DNA from 2 places in the Cronobacter sakazakii genome. Region 2 is predicted to be linked to the other one. Evidence: predicted binding sites of a transcription regulator. Region 2 holds the regulator's gene; the other holds the start of a gene.
The links. The regulator Fur, encoded in region 2, represses iron uptake genes when iron is present. The targets are predictions, from matches to a motif close to ATAATAATGAGAACNACTATCAA.
Positions count from the first base shown of each region.

Region 1: a site for Fur is predicted at 4,596-4,618, ahead of sodA (superoxide dismutase [Mn]). Genes of this name have one in related genera too.

Region 1 is NZ_CP011047.1:870,296-880,563, forward strand. It holds gene rhaB (rhamnulokinase) at 1-1,227, opposite strand, end outside; gene rhaS (HTH-type transcriptional activator RhaS) at 1,529-2,365, shown strand; gene rhaR (HTH-type transcriptional activator RhaR) at 2,437-3,288, shown strand; gene rhaT (L-rhamnose/proton symporter RhaT) at 3,285-4,322, opposite strand; gene sodA (superoxide dismutase [Mn]) at 4,695-5,315, shown strand; gene yiiM (6-hydroxyaminopurine reductase) at 5,386-6,063, shown strand; gene lldD (FMN-dependent L-lactate dehydrogenase LldD) at 6,384-7,589, opposite strand; gene lldR (transcriptional regulator LldR) at 7,586-8,374, opposite strand; gene lldP (L-lactate permease) at 8,371-10,026, opposite strand.
Region 2 is NZ_CP011047.1:4,079,819-4,090,086, reverse strand. It holds gene glnS (glutamine--tRNA ligase) at 1-40, shown strand, start outside; gene chiP (chitoporin ChiP) at 483-1,877, shown strand; gene CSK29544_RS19400 (beta-N-acetylhexosaminidase) at 1,934-4,585, shown strand; gene CSK29544_RS19395 (helix-turn-helix domain-containing protein) at 4,638-5,249, opposite strand; gene fur (ferric iron uptake transcriptional regulator) at 5,572-6,024, opposite strand; gene fldA (flavodoxin FldA) at 6,315-6,845, opposite strand; gene ybfE (LexA regulated protein) at 7,007-7,288, opposite strand; gene ybfF (esterase) at 7,417-8,184, opposite strand; gene seqA (replication initiation negative regulator SeqA) at 8,368-8,919, shown strand; gene pgm (phosphoglucomutase (alpha-D-glucose-1,6-bisphosphate-dependent)) at 8,944-10,268, shown strand, end outside.

The DNA.
Region 1 (10,268 bases), 1.3 Mb from region 2:
CAGCAGCGGGTTCTGGCTGCCACCGCCGACGATATGCAGCACCGTGAACGGCCGCCCGCGCAGGGCGGTGAGCTCTTCCAGCACGCGGGCATACAGCAGCGCCAGGCTGTCAAAAACACAGCGCGCCAGCTCTCCCGCGCTTTGCGGCGCAGGCTCGCCGCGCGCCAGGCAGGCGGCCTGAATTTCGCGGCTCATGTTTTCCGGGTTGATAAAGCGGTCGTCATTGGGGTTCACCACAAAGCGGCAGGGCGCAAGCGCGCGCGCCTCGTCGATAAGGGCGGGCAGGTCGGTAATCTGCTGCTCCTGGCAGACGCGCTGCAACAGCCACAGCCCCATGATGTTTTTCAGCACCCGGTAACGCCCTTCGGCACCGCCTTCGTTGGTGATATTGGCCGCGAGCGCGCGGTCATCGGTGTACGGCGTTTTGCTCTCAAAACCCATCAGCGACCAGGTGCCGGAGGAAAGGTACGCCGCGTCCGGCGTCGCCAGCGGCGCGGCGATCACCGCGCTGGCGGTGTCGTGCGTCGCCACAGAAACCACCGGCACTTCGACGCCCTGCGCGCTGCGCCAGTGGCCGATCACGTTGCCCGGATGCGTCGGCGCGCCGAGCCAGTGGTGCGGCACGCCCGCCCAGTCGAGCAGCGTCTCGTCCCAGTTATCGGTATTGATATTGATAAGCTGCGTGGTGGTGGCGTTGGTGTAATCCCAGTTCAGCGCGCCCGTAAGCCGGTAGCAGAGGTAATCCGGGATGAGCAGCGCATGCGCCACGCGGCCAACCAGCTCCGGCTGCTGCTCTACCAGCGCCCGAAACTGATACAGCGTGTTAAACGGCAGGAACTGAATGCCGGTGCGGCGGTAAATCGCCTCACGGCCCATTTGCTGCTCCGCGCGGGCCATGAGGCCGTCGGTGCGGCTGTCGCGATACGACACCGGCAGGCCGACGCGCTCGCCGCGCGCATCCAGCAACACATAATCGACGCCCCAGGTGTCGATGCCGATGCTGTCGATAGCGACGCCGCGCGCGCAGGCTTTCTCCAGCCCCGTGCGCACTTCACGCTCCAGCGCATCCACATCCCAGGTGTCGAAGCCGTCCACGCGGCGCAGGCCGTTGGCGAAACGGTGGATTTCCTCAAGCGTCAGGCGCTGTCCGTGGCTGTCGTAGCGGGCCAGCATCACGCGGCCGCTGGACGCCCCCAGATCGACCGCGACGCTATGGCGAATAGTCATGGTTGGGGTCCTTGTTGGAATCTCTGACGCCAGTCTAGGGAGCGGCGCGGCGGCGCACCTTCACTCCACGGACAGTGCGTTAAACGCGCTGGCAAGGAGGCAAAGATGAACGTGAGGGAGTTCACAAAATGGCGTCTGGCCGCCTGGCTGGCCGGGGTGTGAGCCGCGCCGCATTTCCAGAAATTTCACGGTGTTTCTTAAAAAACCGACAGGCTTTGCGCGTTTTGGCGTCGAAAATTTAAGGTGTCAGTGAGAACCGTTATCTACTATCAGGCAGGTTTCACAGAATGCGGGGGCAATGATGACGGTACTACAGAGCGTTGATTTTTTCCCATCCGGCGCAGCGTCGGTGACCATTGAACCGCGTCTTCCGCAGGCGGCTTTTCCTGAGCATCATCATGATTTTTATGAGATTGTCATCGTTGAGCACGGCACCGGCACGCATGTGTTTAATGGTCAGCCGTATACGCTCAGCGGCGGCTCCGTCTGCTTTGTGCGCGACCACGATCGTCATCTCTACGAGCACACCGAAAACCTCTGCCTGACCAATGTGCTGTATCGCTCGCCGCAGGCGTTCAGTTTCCTGTCGGGGCTTGAAAAGCTTCTGCCGCAGGAGCAGGACGGTCACTATCCGTCGCACTGGCGCGTCAGCCAGCAGACGCTGCATCAGGCCCGCCCGCTGGTCGGACAACTGGAAGCGCTGCGAGAAAGCAGCGACGTCCACGCCATCGCCAGCATGGAGATGCTCTTTATGCAACTGCTGATTTTGCTGCGTAGCGGCGCGCATGCGCAGGGCGACGGCCGCCCTGATGAACGGCTGAACCAGCTTATCGCCTGGCTTGAGGAACATTACGCGGAAGAGATTTGCTGGGAGCAGCTCGCCGACCATCACCGGCTGTCGCTGCGCACGCTGCACCGCCAGCTTAAGCAGCGCACCGGGCTGACGCCGCAGCGCTACCTTAACCGTCTGCGCCTGATGAAAGCGCGCTATCTGTTGCGCCACAGCGAAGAGAGCGTCACGGATATCGCCTATCAGTGCGGCTTTGGCGACAGCAACCACTTCTCCACGCTCTTCCGGCGCGAGTTTTCGTGGTCGCCGCGCGATATTCGCCAGGGGCGCGACGGGCAAACCCAGTAACGCGAAGGAAATCACCGTTTTCCGCGGCGAAAAAACGCATACTTTGCAGCCATTTGCCCCGGAGATACGCTGTGGCCTCTCAGTTAGTGCTCAGGAAAGCGGATTTCTTCGCGACACCCACCCAGCCGGTCGTCGTGGCTGACCGCTACCCGCAAAACGTTTTTGCCGAGCATACCCACGAGTTCTGCGAACTGGTGCTGGTGTGGCGCGGCAACGGGCTGCATGTGCTGAATGACAGGCCTTACCGCATCACCTGCGGCGATCTCTTTTATATCCGCGCCGAAGACCGCCACAGCTACCAGTCGGTTAACGATCTGGTGCTACATAACATCATCTACTGCCCCGAACGCCTGCAACTGAACGTCAACTGGCGCGATCTGCTGGAAAACCCGCGCGGCGTGAACGGCGACCCGCGCTGGCGGCTCAGCAGTCAGGGCATGGTGCAGGCGCGCCAGGTGATTGACCAGCTTGAGCATGAAAGCCCGAAGCAAGACGCGCTCTCGCACTGCCTTGCCGAAAGCCTCTTTTTACAGCTGGCGATTACGCTTCGCCGTCATCGTTACCAGCCATCGGGCGGTACGGGGCCGGGCGAGGGAGAAACGCTGGATCTGCTGATGGCCGCGCTCGGCAACAGCCTCGACGTGCCGTTCGATTTACAGCACTTTTGCAGTCATTATCAGATTGCCGAACGTCCGCTGCGCCAGCTGTTCCGCCAGCAGACGGGCATGACCATCAGCCAGTACCTGCGCCAGTTACGCATTTGCCAGGCGCAGTATCTGCTGCGCCACTCCTCGTTGCTGATAAGCGAAATCGCCGCGCGCTGCGGCTTTGAAGACAGTAACTATTTCTCGGTGGTGTTTACCCGTGAAACGGGCGTGACGCCACGGGTGTGGCGTCAGCAGTGGGGTGCGATGGCCGGTTAGTTGGTCGCCATGCCCAGCCCGACGATATTCGCCGCCACGATAATCACCACGCAGCCCAGGCTCAGCACGCTGACCGGGCGACGCCCGGCGGCTTTCCACTCGCGCAGCAGCAGCCCGACGATGCCGCCGCACAGCACGTAAAAACTCATGTGCAGCATCCAGCTGATGTAGTCGTACTGCGCCGGGATGCGCGCATGGCCCCAGGCGTAGAAAAAGAACTGCAAATACCACATCAGCCCGCCGAGCGCCGAGAGCAGCACGTTGCTGATAAGCAGCGGTTTCGCCAGCGAGAAATCGGCTTTAATCGACAGGTTTTTCACCTTCGCGAGGCGGATAAAGCAGAAGCCGAGGTTAATCAGCGCGCCGCCGCCCATGATAACGACATAGCTTGGCAGCGCGACGTAGAGCGGATCGACGCCCAGCGCGGCGGCGGCTTCATGCATCGGCTTCGCGGCGTCCATCGCAAACGACATGCCGGCGGAGAACACGCCGCACAGCACCGCCAGCACCAGCCCTTTCTTCAGGTTAAACTCTTCGGCTTTGATGCCCATCTGGCGCTCTTTCAGCTGGCCTGCGCGTGTGACAATGGCGACGCCAACGAGCGCGACGAACACGCCAAGCAGCGTCATCCGCCCGCCCGCGGTGCCGACAAGCACATCGAATTTGCCGTTCAGCAGCGGCGTCATCAGCGTACCGACAATCAGCGTAATACCAATCGCGATACCGATGCCCATCGACATACCGAGATAGCGCATGGTCAGGCCGTAGTTAATGTTGCCGATGCCCCACATCGCGCCGAACAGAAACACCGGCAGCAGTGTGGCGGCGCTGAACGAGCGGTAGTAGGCCCAGAAATCGGGCAGCAGCAGCGCGCTGACCACCCAGGGTAAAATCAGCCAGGACACCACGCCGCCCACTGACCACATGGTCTCCCAGGACCAGTGCCGTACCTTCTTAAACGGCGCATAAAAGCAGGCGGCGCTCGCCGCGCCAATCAAGTGCCACAGTATGCCCATGGTTATTGCGTTACTCATGCTGTCGTCCTCGTTTCCGTCATAGCACCAGACAGGAGCGAAAGCCGCCCCCTAACCGAATCGAGTCTATTGAGGCGCTCACGCTTTCACCTTCGGGGCGCTGCCGCGAAGCGTTAACGGGTGGCAAAAAACAGCGAGTAAGCCGAACGGGGATCACACTTTATGGTGAATTCAGACGATGCCTAAGCGTTGGAAATATGTGCGAAAAACGGCGCAGGGTGTCCATTTTTGGCTAATATTGCGTTAAGTTATAACCATATAAAAACTGCGGCATTGATAAACATTTTCAATATCATTTAATTAACTATAATGAACCCACTGCTTACGCGGCGTTAACACCTATGCCGCCCGACAATAATGGAGATGATGAATATGAGTTACACACTGCCATCCCTGCCGTACGCATACGACGCCCTGGAACCGCATTTCGACAAGCAGACGATGGAAATCCATCACACCAAACACCACCAGACCTACGTCAACAACGCTAACGCGGCGCTGGAAAGCCTGCCGGAGCTGGCGAATCTGCCGGTTGAAGAGCTGATCACCAAACTGGATCAGGTTCCGGCTGACAAGAAAACCGTTCTGCGTAACAACGCGGGCGGCCACGCGAACCACAGCCTGTTCTGGAAAGGCCTGAAAAAAGGCACCACCCTGCAGGGCGACCTGAAAGCGGCTATCGAGCGCGATTTCGGCTCCGTTGAGAAATTCAAAGAAGAGTTCGAGAAAGCAGCAGCGACCCGTTTCGGCTCTGGCTGGGCGTGGCTGGTGCTGAAAGGCGACAAACTGGCTGTTGTTTCCACCGCAAACCAGGATTCCCCGCTGATGGGCGAAGCTATCTCCGGCGCTTCCGGCTACCCGATCCTGGGCCTGGACGTGTGGGAGCACGCGTACTACCTGAAATTCCAGAACCGCCGTCCGGACTACATCAAAGAGTTCTGGAACGTGGTTAACTGGGACGAAGCCGCAGCGCGTTTCGCTTCTCAGAAATAAGGTTGCAACCTGACCTGTAAAAAGCGAGCCTGATGGCTCGCTTTTTTTATATCCGCAAAAGGAGGCGCGTATGTATTTCCCGGTGCAGGTGTATCTCGGCAAAATCCGCGACTATGAAGGCAGCAGGCCCAGCGCCATCGGCAAAGTGCAGGTGGAGGGCGAGTTGTCACTTACCCGCCGCGGGCTGGTTGGCGATCAGCAGGCGGAGAAGAAAATTCACGGCGGGGCGGACCGCGCGCTGTGCCACTACCCGCGCGAGCATTATGCCGTCTGGGCGCGTGAATACCCGGAACAGGCGGAGTGGTTCGCGCCGCCCGCATTTGGCGAGAATCTCTCAACGCTGGGGCTTACGGAAGAGAACGCGTTTATCGGCGATATCTTTCGCTGGGGCGAGGCGCTGATACAGATCACCCAGCCGCGTTCGCCGTGCTTTAAGGTTAATTTTCACTCGGGGATTAGCGAGCTTTCCGGCCGGATGCAGGATACCGCGCGCTGCGGCTGGCTCTACCGGGTGATCGGCGAGGGAAAGGTGTTTAGCGACGCGCCGCTGGAGCTGGTGTCGCGGGTGAGCGCCATTTCCGTGCGCGAGGCCGCCGCGATTGCGTGGCATACGCCATTCGATGACGAGCAGTATCATCGGCTCCTGAGCGCAGGCGGGCTTTCCGCCAGTTGGGCGAAAACGCTGCAAAACCGGCGTCTTAACGGGAAGATCGAGAGTTTTTCGCGCAGGTTGTGGGGTAGAGGGTAGTAGGCGGGTTATCCGAAAATCGTTGGTGGGTGCGCTTCGCTTACCCACCCTACGGGAAAATGGGGCGGCGTTTGTTGGTGGGTGTGCTTTGCTTACCCACCCTGCGGGAAATGGGGCGGCGTTTGTTGGTGGGTGCGCTTTGCTTACCCACCCTACGGGCAGTGGGGCGGCGTTTGTTGGTGGGTGCGCTTCGCTTACCTATCCTGGGGAAACACGTCTCTATGCGTTATAGGGCGCGTGGTAAGGCGGGTAAGCGCAGCGCACCCGCCGTCGTCATTTACCCGTCACGACTTACCCCGCCACCCTCACATCATCAACATTTACGCCGCGTCATCCTGCTCAGGTTTCGCGCTGGCGGCGGGCAGATCCGCTAAAACGGACGTAAATTCCGGCGACGGCACCAGCGATTCGCGCGTGATCTCCTTAATCGACTTCGCACCGGTCAGCGTCATCGCCACCCGCATCTCCTTCTCAATCAGATTCAGCAGATTCGCCACGCCTTTCTCGCCGTGGGTCGCGAGCGCGTAAAGGTACGCGCGGCCCAGCAGCACGCTGTCGGCCCCGAGCGCAATCATACGTACCACATCCAGCCCGTTGCGGATGCCGCTGTCGGCGAGAATGGTGATATCGCCCTTCACCGCATCGGCGATGGCGGGCAGCGCGCGGGCGGACGAGAGCACGCCATCAAGCTGGCGGCCGCCGTGGTTGGAGACCACAATCCCGTCGGCACCGAAGCGCACCGCGTCGCGGGCATCTTCCGGGTCGAGGATCCCTTTGATAACCATCGGTCCGTCCCAGAATTCGCGGATCCACTCCAGGTCTTTCCACGAGATAGACGGGTCGAAATTGTTCGCCAGCCAGCCGATGTAATCTTCAAGCCCGGTCGGCTTGCCAAGATACGCGGAAATATTGCCGAGATCGTGCGGGCGGCCATTCAGGCCCACGTCCCACGCCCACTGCGGGTGCGTCACCGCCTGCCAGTAGCGGCGCATGGCGGCATTGGTGCCGCTCATACCGGAATGGGCGTCGCGGTAACGCGCGCCGGGTGTGGGCATATCAACGGTAAACACCAGCGTTGAGCAGCCCGCCGCTTTGGCGCGCTCCAGCGCGTTACGCATAAAACCGCGGTCGCGCAGCACGTAGAGCTGAAACCACATCGGGCGGTTCATCACTGGCGCGACTTCTTCAATGGGGCAGACGGACACCGTCGAGAGCGTAAACGGAATGCCTTTCGCCGAGGCCGCGCGCGCCGCCTGAACTTCGCCGCGACGCGCGTACATGCCGCACAACCCGACCGGCCCCAGCGCGACGGGCATCGAGAGCGTTTCGTTAAACAGCGTCGTCTCAAGGCTCAAATCCGACATATTTTTCAGCACGCGCTGGCGCAGCGCTACCTGCGAGAGATCTTCCACGTTGCGCTTAAGGGTATATTCCGCGTAGGCCCCGCCGTCGATATAGTGAAACAGAAACGGCGGCAGGATACGCTGCGCCGCTGCGCGATAGTCGCTGGCTGCGGAAATAATCATTCTTTATTCTCCCTGGAAGGTTGCATTACGTCGTCGGGCAGGCGGGTGACACGCGCCTGGCGGGCGACATCTTCATCAAGCTGTTTAATCGTGGAGTGGACAAAGCCGAGGTGGCGCAGCGTCGCGTTGCGCGCCCGTTCGGCATCGCCGGTTTCGATCGCCTCCAGCATCTCGCGGTGCTGGCCGGTGAGCTGCGCGAAAATCGGCTGTTGCAGATACATCCGCTGACGGCTCTCCATCACCGACGATTGCAGCAGATCGAAAAAGCCGCGCATGGTCTGGAGCAGCACCACGTTGTGCGACGCCTCGGCAATCGCCAGGTGAAAGCGCACGTCGGCCTGCGAGGCGAGATCCGGGTCGTCGCGCTCGGTAAACTGCAACATCGCGTCGAAGCAGTAGCGCAGCTTTTCTTTATCCTGCGCGGTGGCGCGTAGCGCCGCATACCACGCGGTGCTGGCTTCAATGGCGTGGCGGGCCTCTAAAATGTCGTAGCGATACCCCGGATCGTCCGCCATCAGGTGACGGATGGGCTGGACGATGCGCTGTTCCGACCACGGCTCCAGCTGATAGCGCACAAAGGTGCCGCCGCCGCGACGGCTTATCAGCAGCCCGTCGCGAATCAAAATCTGTAACGCTTCGCGCAGTGAATTACGCGAGACGCCAAGCTCCTGCGCGAGCTGTCGCTCAGAGGGCAGGCGCATTCCGGCTTCCAGCCCGCGCTCGGTGATGAGCGCACGAATGCGCTCCACCAGATGGTCGGCCAGTCGCCGGGTCATCAATGTCATGGGATCATCCAGGTAAAGTAATAAGCCTGAAGCAGCGTGATAAGCCCCACCATGCAGGTGAACGCCAGACTGTGCTTCACGGTAAAGCGGAAAAGATCGGACTCTTTGCCCACCAGCCCCACCGCCGCGCAGGCGATAGCGATAGACTGCGGCGAAATCATCTTGCCGGTTACGCCGCCGGTGGTGTTCGCCGCCACCATCAGAATATCCGAGACGCCGGTCTGCTGGGCGGCCGTGGCCTGGAGTGCTGCAAAGAGCGCGTTCGACGAGGTATCCGAACCGGTCAGGAACACGCCAAGCCAGCCGAGGAACGGCGAGAAGAACGGAAACGCGCTGCCGGTGTGCGCCAGTGCGAGCGCCAGCGTCGAGGAGAGCCCGGAGTAGTTAGAGATAAACGCGAACGCCAGCACCATGCCGATGGAGTAAATCGGCAGCGCCAGTTCTTTCATGGTCTGGCCGAAGGTTTCTACAGCGGCTTTCGGCTTCATGCGCAGCCAGATAATCGAAATGATGGCCGCCACGAAAATCGCGGTGCCGGTGGCGGAGAGCCAGTCGAATTTATAGACCGCCGCATAAGAGGTGGCCTTTGCGACGACCGGCGGCATGCGGGCCACGAGGCCATTGAGGTACGGCACGGAGACGTTAAACACCAGGTCTGAGAGCGGGCCGCCTTTGGCGAACAGCGCTTTAAACGGCGGAATGCTCCAGAGCGTCACCGTGGCGGTCAGGAACAGGAACGGTGTCCAGGCGCGCACCACCTGGCCTGCGGTGTAATGCTTGCGCGCCAGCGTTTGATCGACCACCGAGGCGCCCATATCGCCGAAGCGGAAAATACGCACCGGCTGCCAGCGTTTAAGAAACAGCGTCAGGCAGACCAGCGACACCAGCGAGGAGATAATGTCCGGCAGCTCCGGCCCGATAAAGTTCGAGCTTAAATACTGGGCGATAGCGAACGAGCCGCCCGCTACCAGCACCGCGGGCCAGGTCTCTTTAATGCCGCGCCAGCCGTCCATAATCGCCATGATCCAGAACAGCACGATAATGGTCAGGAACGGTAACTGACGGCCGACCATCTGGCCAATCTGGAAGCTGTCGAGGCCGGTCACCTGGCCTGCCACCAGAATCGGAATGCCCATCGCGCCAAACGCCACCGGCGCGGTGTTAACAATCAGGCACAGCCCGGCGGCGTACAGTGGGTTAAAGCCAAGCCCCACCAGCAACGCGGCGGTGATCGCCACCGGCGCGCCGAAGCCTGCGGCCCCTTCCAGAAACGCGCCGAAGGAGAAACCGACAATCAGCATTTGCAGACGCTGGTCCGGCGTGATGGAGAGAATCGACGAACGGATAATATCGAACTGCCCGGTTTTCACCGAAATTTTATAAACGAACACCGCGGCGATGATAATCCACGCGATAGGCCACAGGCCGTAGAAGAAGCCGTAAATCACCGACGCGAACGCGCGCTCCGCCGGCATTTTGTAGAAAAAGAGCGCCACCAGCAGCGCGATGGCGACGGTAATGGTCGCCGCCATGTAGCCCTTCAGCTTGAGCTTAATCAGCGCGAAAAAGAAAAACAGGATCGGCAAAGCGGCAATCAGGCTCGAAAGCCAGAGATTACCTGCCGGGTCATAATTCTGCTGCCAGAGGTGCATAGCGAATCTCCTGCGGGCCTTCATTCGTGCCGGAAGTCTGTGCTTCTGTTAGCGCGGATTTGTAAAAGTGGCCCAACCAATGTGTTGTTGTAGGGTGAATGACAACAAAATGTTAACTATTTGTTAGGTGTCGGCAACACGTTGGTTGCGCTTTTTTGGGGTTTTGTGAGTGGGCGGTAAGTTTGCGAGGGAATTGGTTGGGCCAATGTGTGTTATGACTGACGGTTTAGTACATCTCGTTT
Region 2 (10,268 bases):
CGTTGGCCTGCGCGATACCTGGGCTAAAATCGGCGAGTAATACCTTGCCTGTTACAAGACGCCGCCTCTGCGCGGCGTTTTTTTTGCCTTTCTATTCAAAGCGTTAACAGCATTAAAATATTCGCGACGCGAATTAATCTACATGTTCCCTGTTAAACGCAAGCCCGTCATAAAACCTCATGTTGCTATTTTCATCTGCTGATGTGCATGAAATCGCTTTCATTTTATAGCTTTAACTAATTCCTCTTCTTTTATCCGCATTAAAAGCTGTCTTCTGAAAATGTTTCAAAATGAAAATTATTTTGTGCACTGTGTCATAAAGCCACGAAAATTCAGGGGATTTAGATTGATAATTCGCGTCGCGAAAAATAGTCTTGAGGGGCTGTTTCGGGGGTTCTCCTTCAGCACTTTTATTTTTTTATTTCATTCGTTTTATGCGCCATATGCGCTGCGAATTTTTTTACGTCAAAGAGGAATTTCACATGCGTTCGTTGAGATACAAACGTAGTGGCGTCGCGCTGGCTGTCGCCAGCGTTACCGCACTGGGTGGCCTGTGTAGCCCGCCCGTTCACGCCGCAGGCTTTATTGATGACTCCACATTAACCGGCGGCATCTATTACTGGCAGCGCGAGCGCGACCGTAAAGATGTCGTGGAAGACAAATATAAAACCAACCTCTCACACTCCACCTGGAACGCGAACCTGGATTTCCAGTCAGGGTTTGCCGCCGATATGTTTGGGCTCGACATCGCCGCATTCACGGCCATCGAAATGGCGGAAAACGGCGACAGCGGACACCCGAATGAAATCGCGTTCTCCGCAAGTAACAAAGCCTACGACGAAGACTGGTCCGGCGATAAAAGCGGCATCAGCCTTTATAAAGCTGCCGGTAAATTTAAATATGGCCCGCTCTGGGCGAGGGCTGGCTGGTTGCAGCCCACCGGTCAGACGCTGCTGGCGCCGCACTGGAGCTTTATGCCCGGCACATATCAAGGGGCTGAAGCGGGCGCGAATTTTGACTACGGCGAGGCGGGCGCGCTGAGCTTCTCGTACATGTGGACCAACGAATATAAATCGCCGTGGCATCTGGAGATGGACAAGTTCTACCAGAACGACAGAACCACGCGGGTCGATTATCTCCACTCGATCGGCGCGAAATATGATTTTAAAAATTCGCTGGTGCTCGAAGCGGCTTTTGGCCAGGCGGAAGGGTACATCGATCAATACTTTGCCAAGGCGAGCTACAACTTCCCGCTTGCGGGCAATCCTCTTTCAACCAGTTATCAGTTCTATGGCGCGCGTGACAAAGCCAGTAACGGCAGCGTCAATGATATTTATGACGGCACCGCGTGGCTCCAGGCGCTGACATTTGGCTATAAAATTGGCCAGGTTGATCTGCGTCTGGAAGGCACCTGGGTGAGCGCCGAAGGGCAACAGGGCTATTTTCTGCAGCGCATGACGCCCACTTATGCGTCTTCCAACGGACGGCTGGATATCTGGTGGGATAACCGCTCCGATTTTAACGCCGATGGCGAAAAAGCTGTGTTCTTCGGCGCGATGTATGACCTGAAAAACTGGAACCTGCCTGGGTTTGCGCTGGGCGCGTCATACGTTTATGCCTGGGATGCGAAACCCTCTACGCTGCCGACCACTGACGGCTATTACGATCCCAACTACCGCCTCAAAGAATCCGCTTACAGCCTCGATGCGGTTTACACCCTGCAGGATGGCCGTGCCAAAGGCACGATGTTTAAGCTGCATTTCACCCAATACGACAACCATTCCGACATCCCGAGCTACGGCGGCGGTTACGGCAACATCTTCCAGGACGAACGCGACGTGAAATTTATCGTCACGGCGCCGTTCACGATTTTCTGATTGCGCAGGGGCGCGCAGATGCGCCTTTCATCAAGGGCAGTGAAAAGGAGAAATCGATGAAAAAGTTACAGGTCAGTATGTTAGCGGGAGCGGTGATGGGGCTTTTCACCGGTGCCAACGCACAGGCGTCAACGACAGATAGCATCAGCCAGTTTGGGATTAATTACACCATTACTGACAACCAGGCCGCGCAGCACGGTACAGACTGCGCCGCGCTTGGCGCTGACTGGGCGTCATGTAATAAAGCCGTCATCACGCTTACCAACCCGGGCGACGCGGTGACCGACAAAAACTGGACTATCTGGTTTCACAGCATTCGCCAGATCCTCAATGTCGATAACGATGAGTTTAAAGTGACCCACGTGATGGGCGATCTCCACAAGCTTGAACCGACGGATAAATTTACCGGCTTCCCGGCGAAATCGTCGGTGGAGATCCCGATTATCAATGAGTACTGGCAACTCTTTATCACCGACGTGCTACCGCGTTGGTATGTCACGGCGGATGACGGCGCGCCGAAGGTTATCGCCAGTACCGATACCGAAACGCTGACGGATTTTGTCAGCCCGCTGAACGATCAGTGGAAGCGCACGCCGGATGATAAAAATATCCTGATGACCGCCGAAGCGCGGTTTGATAAAAACAGCGATGTCAAAACACTGAACGCAGAGCGCCTGCGCGGGCAGATCGTGCCCACGCCGCGGCACGTCAAAGTACACGGGCAAAATGTTTCTCTCGAAAAAGGCGTTCAGCTCGATATTGCCGCGCTGGAGAAACCCGCACAGGAGGCGATTTTCGCCCGTTTCGCGCTGCTCGGTATAAAAACTGATGCAGGCTACCCGGTACGCACAGCCATTGCCAGCCACGCCTTTAGTGGTAAAGAGGCGGTATCCGGCGCATATCAGCTGCATATCGGGCCAAAAGAGACGACGATTACCGGCTATGACCGCGCGGGCGTCTTTTACGGGCTGCAATCGCTGCTGTCGCTGATCCCGGCTGAGGGCGCGAAGCAAATCGCCACGCTCGATGCGCAGGACGCGCCGCGTTTTGATTATCGCGGCATTCAACTCGATGTGGGACGCAACTTCCACACCAAAGCCGCTGTGCTGCGCCTGCTTGACCAGATGGCGGCCTATAAGCTCAATAAATTCCACTTTCATTTGAGCGATGACGAAGGCTGGCGTATTGAAATACCGGGCTTGCCGGAACTGACCGATGTAGGGGCGAAGCGCTGTCACGATCTCAGCGAAAAAACCTGCCTGCTGCCGCAGCTCGGCTCCGGGCCAGATACGAACAACAACGGCAGCGGCTACTTCACCCGCGCGGATTATATTGAGATTGTGAAATATGCCGCCGCGCGCCAGATAGAAGTGATCCCGGAAATCGACATGCCCGCACATGCCCGCGCGGCGGTGATTGCGATGGAAGCGCGCTACGACAGGCTGCAGAAAGCGGGTAAAACCGAAGAGGCAAACCAGTATCGCCTGCTCGACCCGAAAGATACGTCCGTCACCACTGGCGTGCAGTACTACAACCGCACCGGCTATCTCAATCCGTGCCTCGACTCCTCGCGCCGCTTTGTCGATAAAGTGATTGGCGAGATCCAGCAGATGCATAAAGAGGCCGGACAGCCGCTCACCACCTGGCATTTTGGCGGCGATGAGGCGAAAAATATCTATCTCGGCGCGGGTTATACGGATAAAGCGAAACCGGAGGCCGGGAAGGGGATTATCGATCAGAGCCGTCAGGACAAGCCCTGGGCGCGCTCGCCGGTGTGTCAGAAAATGGTGCAGGACGGTGTCGTCGCTGATGTCGAGCACCTCTCCAGCTATTTTGGCGTGGAAGTGAGCAAACTAGTCAAAGCGCACGGCATCGACACTATGCAGGCGTGGCAGGACGGGCTTAAGGACGCGAAAGACGCGAGCGCTTTCGCCACCTCGCACGTTAACGTCAACTTCTGGGATACGCTCTACTGGGGAGGCTTTGATACAGCGAACGACTGGGCGAATAAAGGTTTCCGCGTGGTGGTTTCTAACCCCGATTACGTCTACCTCGATTTCCCGAATGAAGTGAATCCGGCGGAGAGCGGCTATTACTGGGGCACACGCTTTAGCGACGAACGTAAGATTTTCAGCTTCGCGCCGGATAACCTCCCGCAAAACGCCGAGACATCCGTCGATCGCGACGGCAACGCGTTCAGCGCTAAGTCGGACAAACCCTGGCCAGGCGCGTATGGACTCTCGGCGCAGCTCTGGAGCGAAGTGGTGCGCACCGATAAACAAATGGAGTACATGATGTACCCGCGTCTGTTAGCTGTAGCTGAACGCGCCTGGCATCGCGCGGCCTGGGAGCAGGATTATCAGGCTGGTCGCGAATATAAAGGCGGCGAAACCCATCAGGTGGATGTAAAAGCGCTGCATGATGACTGGACGCGCTTTGCGAACCTGGCGGGCAGCCGTGAGCTGCCGAAGCTTGAAAAAGCGGGCGTGCAATTCCGCCTGCCGGTGCCGGGCGCGCGCATTCACGACGGCGTGTTGCAGATGAACGTCAGTCTGCCAGGTGTCGCGATGGAATACTCCACTGATGGCGGCGCGCACTGGCAGCGCTACGACGATGCGAAGCCGCCACGCGTGACGGGTGCCGTACAGGTACGAAGCGTCAGCAGCGACGGTAAACGTTACAGCCGTGTGGATAACGTACAGCCCTAACGCAATAAAAAGCCAGCCTCCGGGCTGGCTTTCTTATGAACGGGCGCGCGCTCTACAGCGATTCAGGCAGATGGTGAACCGCAACCAGTTTGCCTTTGCTTATCTCAATATTTTTCGCACCGCGCAACTGAGAAAGGGTTTTCATCACCATGCTGCGGGAAAGATTGGTTTTTTTAACGATATAGTCGGCCACGTTAATCCGGTTACGCATGAACTCATCCATTGTCGCGAGACAATCGATATTCGCTTTAATCATGCTGTAGCTGTTTCTTCCCATCATAATTTCTTCGCGATAGCAAAGCATATTAATAAACCATGAGGACAAAATAAGCAGATGTAACTGGCAGTGATTTTTCTCAATTTCCTGAATGAAATAATCAAAAGGAATTAACTGGTAATGGCATTCGGAATCAGCCTGTAATTTGGCGAATTGAGTTTTGCCTAAATTCCTCGCCAGTCCCAGCACAGAGGGTGCGCTGCTTTTTTCCAGCAACAGCCTGTCACTCTGGCGCATCAGAGAGAACTGACCGCCACGAATGATGCAGATCTCCCCGTCCCGAAGCGGGATCAGCGTATTTTTCTCTGCACGAGACCAGTTGCCGTAGCTATTAAAAATATCCGCAATACGGTAAATCTCAGCAAGCGGTTTAGGGGGTAAGACCATGTTGGTTACCTTAATAAAATAAAATTAAATCGTTGCTGTATCTTAATGGATGCTTTTTTATGGCTGCAATAAGGGGCAGAGAACAGAAAAGGAAAAACAGGGATAATCTCATCTCTAACCGATTGAGTGATAAAGATATTTATCTTTTCTGAATTTCGATTTAAAAAAATATATGTGGTTTAATTAAGCATTGTGCGCTGTATTAAAACACTCCAGTTTTCAAATTTTATCTAAAAAAATACATCTATATTTTTGTTAAAGGGGGTTCAGGCAATAAAAAGGCCGACAAATGTCGGCCTGGGATAATGCAGTATAGCGAGCGTTATTTCCCGCCAGCCTCGTGGGCGTGTTCATTTTCGCGGCAGTCGCCATCGGCGCAGTGACCGTACAGATAGAGGCTGTGGTTGGTCAGGCGGATGCCGTGGCGCGTGGCGATTTCACGCTGACGCGCTTCAATAGAATCATCACTGAATTCGATCACTTTGCCGCAATCGAGGCAAATCAGGTGATCGTGATGATGCTGTTGCGTCAGCTCGAAAACGGATTTACCGCCTTCAAAGTTGTGACGAGTGACGATGCCGGCATCGTCGAACTGGTTAAGTACGCGATAGACCGTGGCAAGGCCAATCTCTTCACCCATGTCAATCAGACGCTTATAGAGGTCTTCCGCACTGACATGATGATTGACCGGTTCCTGCAGCACTTCGAGGATTTTTAATCGAGGAAGCGTGACTTTCAGGCCGGCCTTCTTTAATGCGGTATTGTTGTCAGTCATGCGGAATCTGTCCTGTTGCTTAACGACTCGCTCCGGAAGGGAGCGATACATCGGATACGCCGAAGATGAATGCGTCTCATTATAGAACTGACATGCCTAAATGAAAACCGCAAGCGTCCGGCAAAAAAGAGCTTAAAAATCGTGGGCCAGCCAGCGTTTTTCACGTGGAGAGCCTGATAATTAAGAAAGCCATTGTACAGCGTAGTGAGGGAAAGTTAAAAATTTGTAGCAATTATTTTCATTGCTTTTATCTATCAAACGGCGCGGAACGGTGCCCGCGCCGCTTATCATCAGGCGTTGATGATTTCCTGCAGATGCAGCTCTTCGGACACCTGTTTGACCCATTTTTCAACGCGTTCGGCGGTCAGCTCCGGCTGGCGATCTTCGTCAATCGCGAGACCAACGAAGTGGTCGTCATCAGCGAGGCCTTTAGAAGCTTCAAAGTGGTAACCTTCGGTCGGCCAGTGGCCAACAATGGTCGCACCGCGCGGCTCGATGATGTCGCGAATGGTGCCCAGCGCGTCGCAGAAATATTCTGCGTAATCTTCCTGGTCGCCGCAGCCGAAAAGCGCCACCAGCTTGCCGTTAAAGTCAATTTCTTCGAGCGTCGGGAAGAAGTCGTCCCAGTCGCACTGCGCTTCGCCGTAGTACCAGGTCGGGATGCCAAGCAGAAGAATATCGAATGCTTCCAGATCCTCTTTGCTGCTTTTAGCAATGTCATGCACTTCAGCAACGTCAGTCCCGAGCTGTTTCTGGATAATTTTTGCGATATTTTCGGTATTGCCGGTGTCGCTGCCGAAAAAGATGCCTACGATTGCCATAAGAAGAATAACCTCTTGAATCTAAATGTGATGGTGCTGGCATAACGCCCACAGATAGGGCAATCATAGCAGAACAGAAGAAGGTGCGGAAACGCTATCAGGCACCGGGTGCACTCTCTGCTACATTGCCCGGTCCTTTTGGGTAAAATTCAGACCAGACCTTACTCCTGCAAGGCTTTCAGCTGCGCGAGCAGCATCGCTTCTATCAGCTCGCTGCGGCTGATATTGCGCGCCTGCGCGAGATGGTTCAGCGCGTCTACCGCGTCGGCGTTCAGCTTCAGCTCCACGCGCTTAAGCCCGCGAACTTTGTCACGCTTAAGCTGGTTGCGCTTATTGATGCGCAGCTGTTCGTCGCGCGACAGCGGATTGGTTTTCGGTCTGCCCGGACGGCGTTCATCCGCGAAGAGATCGAGCGTTGTGCGGTCCGTTTGTTCTTTTGCCATGGTATGAGTATAGACAGGGGAAACAGGCTGCCGTGGCGGAGCCCGGCGGTATTTCAGCGCGCCATCATACATCAGGGAGCGAAGCGCGCCAACGCATCCGGCGCGCGACGGCGCCGGTCGGTCTGTTTTTAATCAGTTTCCAGAAAACGACGAATCGCGCGCAGCACCGCCTGCGGTTTTTCGGCATGCACCCAGTGGCCTGCGCCCGCAATCACATGCGCGCGGGCTTTGGGGAACTGTGAGAGCAGCGCCTCGCGGTGCGCTTCTTCCACATAAGGCGACGCGCCGCCGCGAATAAACAGCGCCGGGCCGTGCCAGGCAGGCACCGTTTCCCAGCCGACGATATGCGAATACTGGCTCCACAGCACCGACACATTAAAGCGCCACTCGCCATCGACAAACGATTTCAGCAGAAACTGCACCACGCCTTCCTCGCGGATATGCTGGCGCATAATCTCCGCCGCCTGCTGGCGTGAGGTAACGCCCGCGTCGCTCACCGCGTTCACCGCATTGAATATTTCATCGTGACGGCGCACCTGATAATCCACAGGCGCTATATCAATCGCCACCAGCTTTTCAATGCGATCTGGCGCAAGCGCGGTCACCGCCATTGCCGCTTTGCCGCCCATTGAATGACCGATAAGAATCACCTTATTCAGCCCCTGCGCATCCAGCGTTTCGAGAATATCCTGCGCCATCGCCGGATAATCCATCGTCTCGCTGCGCCCGGAAAGCCCGTGGTTTCGCAAATCAACCTGCACAACGTCATGATCGTCCACCAGATCGCGAGCCAGCACGCCCAGGTTATCCAGGCTGCCAAACAGCCCGTGAATTAACACAATCGGTGTATTTTGAGTCGGTTGTTGCGCAGATTGCGTGCGGATATTTAATTTCATGGCAAAGTTCTTTTTTGGCGACTGACAGGTTAGGTTATCATGTTGACCATTCTGCCGCCCGGCTGCAAGGTTCCAGTTAATTCCGACTTTTGCGGCCTTCCTGGTTTGACGCTATCCGCTGTTGGGTTTTAACTTTATACTCCCAACGACTTGTATTCAGAAAAGATATCGCACTGGATTAAGATGAAAACGATTGAAGTTGATGACGAGCTGTATCGCTACATTGCCAGCCACACCCTGCATATTGGCGAAAGCGCGTCCGACATTTTACGGCGCATGTTGAAATTTTCCGCCTCCTCGCCATTAGCCGCTACACCCGCCAAAGCAGAGACTCCCGCCACTGTTGCGCCCGCCGCTGAGCCTGAAAAGCCAGTGAACTCGGCGCGCGACCGCGTGCGAGCCATGCGTGAACTGCTGTTATCGGATGAATACGCCGAACAAAAACGCGCGGTCAATCGTTTTATGCTGGTGCTGTCTACACTCTATTCACTGGATGCAAACGCATTTGCCGAAGCGACCGAGTCGTTACACGGCCGTACCCGCGTCTATTTCGCCGGTGACGAGCAAACGCTGCTGCAAAGTGGCAACCAGACGAAACCCCGCCACGTGCCGGGCACACCGTACTGGGTGATTACGAATACGAATACAGGCCGCAAATGCAGCATGATTGAACACATCATGCAGACCATGCAGTTCCCGGCGGAATTGATTGAGAAGGTTTGCGGCACCATTTAACTCTTGCGTCAGAAGGACCAGGCCATGGCAGTCAATAACCGTGCGGGACAGCCTGCACAACAGAGTGATTTAATCAACGTCGCCCAGCTCACCGCGCAGTACTACGTGCTGAAGCCGGAAGTGGGTAATGCGGAACACGCGGTCAAGTTCGGTACGTCCGGCCACCGTGGGAGCGCCGCGCGCCACAGCTTTAACGAGCCGCACATTCTGGCGATAGCCCAGGCGATCGCCGAAGAGCGTACGAAAAACGGCATCACCGGGCCGTGCTATGTCGGTAAAGATACGCACGCGCTCTCCGAGCCTGCGATTATCTCCGTGCTGGAAGTGCTGGCCGCCAACGGCGTCGATATCATCGTGCAGGAGAACAACGGTTATACGCCGACGCCTGCGGTTTCGAATGCCATTCTTGAGCATAACAAACGCGGCGGCGCGCAGGCCGATGGCATCGTCATCACCCCGTCGCACAACCCACCGGACGACGGCGGCATCAAATACAACCCGCCTAACGGCGGCCCGGCAGACACCAACGTCACCAAAGTGGTCGAAAACCGCGCTAACGAACTGCTGGCGAACGGCCTGAAAGAGGTGAAACGCATCTCTCTGGACGAGGCCTGGGCGAGCGGCCGCATTCAGGAAAAAGACCTGGTGCAGCCGTTTATCGAGGGGCTTGCAGAAATCGTTGATATGGCCGCTATCCAGAAAGCGGGCCTGAAGCTTGGCGTTGATCCGCTCGGCGGCTCCGGTATCGAATACTGGAAGCGCATCGCGGAGCACTACAAGCTCAATCTCACCATCGTTAACGATCAGGTGGATCAGACTTTCCGCTTTATGCACCTCGATAAAGACGGCGCAATCCGCATGGACTGCTCCTCGGAATCGGCGATGGCCGGTCTGCTGGCGCTGCGTGATAAGTTCGACCTGGCGTTCGCGAACGACCCGGACTACGACCGTCACGGTATCGTCACGCCTGCGGGCCTGATGAACCCGAACCACTATCTGGCGGTGGCGATCAACTACCTGTTCCAGCATCGTCCGCAGTGGGGTCAGGATGTGGCCGTTGGCAAAACGCTGGTCTCCTCCGCGATGATCGACCGCGTGGTGGACGCGCTGGGCCGTAAGCTGGTGGAAGTGCCGGTTGGCTTTAAATGGTTTGTTGACGGTCTCTACGACGGCAGCTTTGGCTTTGGCGGCGAAGAGAGCGCGGGCGCGTCTTTCCTGCGCTTTGACGGCACGCCGTGGTCCACTGATAAAGACGGCATCATCATGTGCCTGCTGGCGGCGGAAATCACCGCCGTAACCGGTAAAAACCCGCAGCAGCACTATGACGAACTGGCCGCGCGTTTCGGCGC